2 regions of the Pseudovibrio sp. Tun.PSC04-5.I4 genome follow, and region 2 is predicted to be linked to the other one. Evidence: predicted binding sites of a transcription regulator. Region 2 holds the regulator's gene; the other holds the start of a gene.

Region 1 (3,420 bases), 1.5 Mb from region 2:
CAAACTCTGCGCTTCCGGCAGGTGCTCATTTTGAGGTAAAAACCGACTGACCTGAGCAAGTCCCAATCGCGCGCCCAACCGGTCCACAAGCTCCGCCAGATCATCTTCATGACAACTACCACCTCCAAGATCCAACTGCGCAGCCGTGCAATCTTGAGTTTTAAGCGCACCTAAGCGAATGAGATCATAGCCAAATCCAGCATCCAGCTCATCACCAACTGTCTTCAGTTTTTCCCTGAACAACCGAAGAACCAAAGCAGGAGAGCGCACCGGGCCGCTTGTCCCAACTGCAAGGCGGCTCACCACCCCATCAACTCGGAACAGCACCAGCTCAAAAGCACGCCCATCTTCCTGACGTCGCTCCAAAGCCTTTTGCAGGTTCTCAGCAAGAGATTGAATAACAGCAAGCACATCATCTTCACGAGCAATCGGCTCAAAAAACCGCCGCTCAACCACCAGAGCAGGCGTATAAAGCCGCGGAGAGATCGGTTCTCCTTCCATGCCCAACGCCTGGTCCAGCCGCTGAACAAGCGCTTCACCAAAGCGATTTGCCAAGGGAGCCCGAGGCCGGTCCAGCAGATCACCAATCACCTTCAGACCAACGCGCGATAGAGAAGCAACCACTTTTTCTTCAACCCTCAGCAAGCTTATGCTTAGATTTTCAAGGGTCTCGCGCTGCTCTTTAGGGGCAACCACTCCGCCATCACTGCGCGCAACGGCCCACGCAGCACCAACACTATCTGCAACCGCGCCGGATGCTGTAAAACCTTGCAATTTCAAACGAGAGAGGCAGTCCTCTAGCAAAGCATCCTCGCCGCCGAAAAGATGGGCACAGCCGGAAACATCCAACAGCAGGGTATCCTCACCAGACGTCGCAACGAGTGGCGTATAGCGATCACACCAATCCGCCAACGCAGCGAGTAAGGCTTCATCTGCCTCAGGAATCCCCTCTTCCGCCTTCACCTCTGGCACGCGAGCACGCGCGTCACTCAAGGCATCCCCAAAAGAGAGCCCCACCTCAACAGCCGCTTTATTCACACAACTCAAACGATAAGCATTCCGGATTTTACTATAAACAACAAGCGGCTTAGCCGTGTGGTCGCAAAGCCACGACCCGCCCAGATCCCGCCGGCAAATCCGGTCGGTTGCCAGTTCGGCGAACCACAGGCACAGAATGCGCTGGCGCTTCGTTGAAACTACGGTTTGCATGGTTCCACTCCAAGTCACAGAAGCCAGGACGGCCATCTCTGTTTTTCTCCAAAGTCACCCGCCAACTTGGATTACCGACAAATGCACGGGAAGGCATGAACCTCCGCGCTCGAGTTGCCCCTGAAAAACGCGACTGTTGCGGCGCAATATGCCAGCGGCTTAAAGCAGCACTTGGGTCGGCTTCAGCCCCATGACGCACAAGAAACACCGGAACACCTGATTGTCCTGCTCGCAGCGCCAGTCTACGCGTCACCGTCAAATCAAAGTTTTTGAACGACCCGGCGACTTCACCAACAACAGCACAGAGTGTTGAACATTGTGCGCCCTCTTCCATCGCCCATAAAACCTCCTCCGTTTTTTGGGGTCGGACAAACACAATCTGGGCAGGGTCCATCCCAAACTGCACAAGACCTGGGGCGTGAGGTATACCTATTTCTCTTTGCACAGCCGGATCGGTTACCCACAATATGGCACCTTTGCGCTGCGTTCCCAGCACACACAAAACCGCACAGATAAAGCCAGATAAGGCCCCTGAAAGCCGCATCTCCTCCGCATAGAACTCATGCAGAGACGAGCAATAAAGCCCTTTTCTTTCAAAGAGATCGTCCAGTTTTGGCACTCCAAACAAGAAACGCTGAGGGCCTGTAGCACTATGAAAAACACCGGTATTCCGCTCCGCTCCAAGAGGAGCCGGTCCCTGTACTGTTTGGGCGGATACAGGGATCGGCGCAAGCTGCACCGTCGAAGGGAGGCAACCCTCGAGTACCGCTAGGCGTTGGCGCAACTCTGCAATTTGCGGTGTTTTCGCGTTCATTTATCTCTCGTTTTGTTCCTGATATGTTCTCTTATTAATTCCGCTAAAAAGCTCAAGAGTCAAGCCGCAAAAACCCATGAAAATATAACTACTAAATTTTGGGATAACCGCCTAAAATAAATAAGTTACTATTCTTAAATCACAGACACTCACCAATTAGACAAAACACATAAGACGTTCTGAAAATATTAATTTTAATACTAGTAATAATTAACCTGAAGTAATTGAGGCAGACCCCGTGCACGAGTTCCTGAACAAATGGGCAGCAGTACTTTTGCCCCAGAGTACCCACAAAAAGGTACTCCCGATTCTGGACAAGGTGCTCAGTGCTATCCTCAGCAAAGGCGAAGCCGGAGGGGCGCAGCGCTCAGCTCTGATTGTATTTACAATGCGCATTCTCAGTGCCGCTCTCGCTTACATCATGCAGGTTATTCTGGCGCGGTGGATGGGAGCATCAGAATACGGTGTCTTCATTGTTGTCTGGACACTGGTCATCATCCTCAGCGTCTTTTCAGGACTCGGTTTTTCAGTCTCCCTATTGCGCTTTATTCCCGAGTACATCGAAAAGAAACAGTATGGTCTGTTAAACGGCCTGCTTTTCAGCGTTCGTTTTCTCGTTCTAATCAGCTCAACAACAATCGCGGCATTCGGCGTCAGTATTGCATGGCTTTTTTCCGACTTCATATCAAACATCTATATTCTGCCGATCTACCTGATTGCCATTTGCCTGCCCATGCACACCTACACAGGCATGCTGGAAGGCATAGCCAGAGCAAACGATTGGCAGCTTAAAGCCATGGCGCCAGATTTCATCGGTCGCCCACTGCTCGTGCTTGTCTTCATGTTGATCGCATTGCTGCTAGGTTTTCCACCAACAGCTGTCACAGCATGCATCGTCACCATTGCAGCCGTTTGGACTGTCACCTTCTTCCAAGTCATTATGACGGAAGTTTCCCTGCATAAAGTGCGCCACCCTGCCCCGCGTAAGCTGGAAATAAAATCCTGGCTGCTGGTCTCCATTCCCATGCTGGCAGTCGACGGGTTCTTTCAGCTCATCACCAGTTCCGACGTTATTCTCATCGGCCTTTGGCTTCCACCTGATCAGGTCGGCATCTATTTCGCAGCGTCCCGCACGCTTGCACTGATGCACTTCGTCTATTACGCAGTGCGCGCAGCCAGCGCCCCTCGCATGGCCCGCCTCTACCATGCGGGCGATATGGATGGCCTGAGAGATTTCGTTGGCAGTGCGGCTAAAATGACCTTCTGGCCAACCTTATTCATGGGGGTGTTTGTTATGGTGGTTGGGCCTTTCCTTCTCGCATTGTTTGGAGAAGGCTTCACTGAAGGAACACCCATCCTTTACATCCTCGTCATGGGTGTTTTAGCCCGCGCAGCAG
Region 2 (3,420 bases):
ACATCGCTTGTGTTTCTTGCGTCGCGGCTGCTGTTATCCCTCAGTTCCACTTTAGCATTGCGCGGGCATATTCACGCTTACAGCACTTTGGCTGCCTTGATGGCTGCAATCGTTTATCTCGGATTATCAGGGGCTTCGGTTGCAACGCAGCGGGCTTTTCTCATGGCGGTTCTGGTTTTATGCGCTGGGTTGCTGGGACGGCGGGCGCTAAGTATGCGCGGGCTGGCGCTGGCCTGTCTGGTGTTGCTTAGCTTGGCGCCGGAGGAGGTTTTAGCGCCAGGGTTCCAGATGTCGTTCATCGCAGTTTTAGCGTTACTCGCTGCTTATACTTTTGTGAAAGACCGATTAAAGCCTATTGATGGGGCAACTGCCAATAGAAATCCTGTTGGTTTTCAAGGCTTTCTGAGGAGATCTTCCCGGTGGTTGGTAGCTTGCGCATTTACCTCACTGGTTGCGGGATTGGCGACAGCACCGCTTGCCGCGATGCATTTTGAGCAAGTTGCGCCCTATGGATTACTGGGAAATATCCTCGCCATGCCACTTGTGACCTTTGTGGTTATGCCCCTTGGCTTACTAAGTTTGCTGGCAATTCCTGTTGGGGCCGAAGCGTTTTTTCTGCACGGCATGGAAGCGGGATTGCAGCTCGTTTTGAAGGCTGCGTACTGGGTGAGCTCACTCAGTGAAGGGCAAAGTGGTATTGGTGTTGCAAGTGAGCTCGGGTACTGGCTCATAATCCTCGCTATACTCGGATTATGTCTTTTGCCATTTTGCTTGAAGTGGTTTGCTTTCCCTAGCTTTGCGGGAGCTGTCTTTTGTTTTCTGATCTACAGCGCACCTGATCTCATTGTGACGGAAACAGGAATGCACATTGCGTTTTATGATGCGGATGGGACATTGCGACTCACATCATCAAGACTGTCATTTACGTCTAGCAGCCTGCTGAAGGCAGGAGGAGTGCCTTCTCAGGCATTCAAGGCTCATAAGGCCAGAGCAAAGGACCGACGCTGTGATAAGGCTGGTTGTATCCTGCAGGTGTTTTCGAGATCAGTTTTATTGGATGAAGATAAAACGACTGCGCCTTTAATGTTGGCGCAGTCTAAGCGTGCAGAAAGCCTGATATCAGATTGTGATATGGCAACAATTGTCGTTGCCCAGTTTCAAGCCCCGGCATCTTGTAAGGCTGAGTTGGTGATAGATCAGAAAATGCTGGAAACGCGCGGTTCAGCTTATGTGTGGTTTACAGCAAGAGGACCGCCCGGTCATCGCATAAAAAAAGTGCGCTGGGCTTATGCAGCTCAGCGCAGACCATGGAATCCGCAGGTATCTGGTGATGTCAGTGGCTTAATAGCGGCGGAAGAGCGCAGTCATCTTGCCTTGAATGCGAACCCGGCCCGGCCCGAAGATGCGAGTTTCGTAGGCGGGGTTGGCCGCTTCCAACGCGACTGAGGCCCCTTTTTTGCGCAGGCGCTTCAACGTTGCTTCTTCATCATCGATAAGGGCGACTACAATTTCACCGTTCTCAGCTTCATCACCCCGTTTTATGAGCACTGTATCCCCGTCGTAGATGCCAGCGTCAATCATGGAGTCGCCTTTGACTTCCAGGGCATAATGTTCGCCGCGACCCAACAGGTCAGCCGGCATCGCGATAGAGTGGCTTTGCGTCTGGATTGCTTCAATCGGTACGCCAGCAGCAATGCGGCCCATGACCGGAATTTCCAGCGTCGGAACTTCGTCAGGTGATCGTGGTCGGAAAGCTGACGGTGGGTTCGTGCTCTTTTTGCCAAGAGATCCCTCAATCACCTCAGGTGCAAAGCCTTTTTCCTTGGTTATTGGCTTTAAGCCTGGTGCGATGGAATCAGGCAACCTAAGGATCTCGAGAGCTCTTGCGCGGTTTGGAAGACGGCGGATGAAGCCGCGTTCTTCCAGCGCTGTGATCAGACGGTGGATGCCTGATTTAGAACGGAGATCCAGCGCATCTTTCATCTCGTCAAAAGACGGTGGAACACCTGCTTCTTTCAAGCGTTGATGGATGAACATCAAAAGCTCGTGTTGCTTCTGTGTAAGCATCTTTTATCCCCGTTCGCTCATCATTTGCGCAAATTGATATCCAACGGCGTTCAGGCCGTCCGCTCTTAGCCTTCCAAAATTAACTTGATGGTGTTCAACTTATGCGATTGGAAGGACAAAACACGAACGTACTCTACCTGTTCTCATTGTGTTCTGCAATGGCTTTGTTGCAGTTAGGCCCTGCAAGAACTGGGGGATTTGGATTTTGAAGGGTGAGTGGACATGGGTTGCCCATTCATTACCAATTGGCTTAGCGTAGTTTTAAAAGGTCAACCTGATCACCCACATTTGCAGCTGCAGCGTGTGGTTTTCTAATGATTAAAGCATCTGCCTTTGCCAACAGGGCCAGCATTGAGGAGTCTTGTTTTGCAAACGGCTCTGTTGTGAGATTGCCTTGGTCGTCTGTCGTTACCTGCGCACGTAAGTAGTCCTGACGCAGGTCGTTTTCCGGGAGGGCTGCCGTCAGCGTCGCTTTGATAACGTTTTGATTTGTTTGAGTTACGGTTCGCCCGAGCATTTTATTCAGCAGTGGACCGAGGAAGAGGAGGGCGCAGACCAAACTTGAAACAGGATTGCCGGGGAGGCCGAGGACTTTCATTGGTCCAAGGGAGCCTGCCATCAGTGGTTTACCGGGACGCATAGCAATACGCCAAAAGCCAAGTTCCATGCCTTCAGCGCCCAACACATCTTGAATGAGATCGTGGTCGCCAACTGATGCGCCGCCAAGTGTCACCAAAACGTCTGCCTTGGCCTCAATCGCTTGCTTCACACGTGCGGTGATTTCTTGTGGTTGATCGGGTGCAATGCCAAGCATTAGCGGTGTTCCGCCAAGGCTGCGAACAAACTCGGCGATGCCGACCTGGTTGGAGGCGATGATTTGATTCGGGCCGGGCGTCTCACCGGGTTCTACCAGTTCATCTCCATTAGCGAGGATCGCAACCAGTGGCTTTTTATGCAACGGCAGTGTTGCATGATTCATAGCGCCAGCTAAGGCGAGTTCGCGGAAGCCTAGTATGTCGCCTTGCTTGAGGAGGACTTCACCTTCTTTGAAGTCCAGGCCAGCCGGGCGGATAAACTTACCAACAGGGACCGCTTCTTCGCAAAAGAGGTTATCCCCGTCGCGGCGTGCATTTTCCTGCATCAAAACGGCGTCGACGCCATCAGGAACTGGAGCGCCCGTAAATATGCGAAGAGCTTCACCATGCTGTAGCGTTCCGTCATAACTATGACCTGCTGCAACCTCACTTATCACCTTCAGCGATCTGTTGGGATCACTGGTATCGGCTGCTTTGACCGCGTAGCCATCCATAGCGGAAGCAGAAAACGGAGGTTGTGTTCTCGTTGCTGCAACAT

Evidence for each region. Region 2 encodes LexA, which represses DNA repair genes until DNA is damaged. Its sites were predicted from a motif close to TGTTCNNNNTGTGTTCNG; they were not measured.
Region 1: a site for LexA is predicted at 2,037-2,054, ahead of BLS62_RS32270 (ImuA family protein). Genes of this name have one in related genera too.

Annotation. Positions count from the first base shown of each region.
Region 1 is NZ_FNLB01000006.1:3,203,710-3,207,129, reverse strand. It holds gene BLS62_RS20200 (DNA polymerase Y family protein) at 1-1,038, opposite strand, end outside; gene BLS62_RS32270 (ImuA family protein) at 1,088-2,023, opposite strand; gene BLS62_RS20190 (lipopolysaccharide biosynthesis protein) at 2,298-3,420, shown strand, end outside.
Region 2 is NZ_FNLB01000006.1:1,660,189-1,663,608, reverse strand. It holds gene BLS62_RS12705 (ComEC/Rec2 family competence protein) at 1-1,446, shown strand, start outside; gene lexA (transcriptional repressor LexA) at 1,342-2,067, opposite strand; gene glp (molybdopterin molybdotransferase MoeA) at 2,318-3,420, opposite strand, start outside.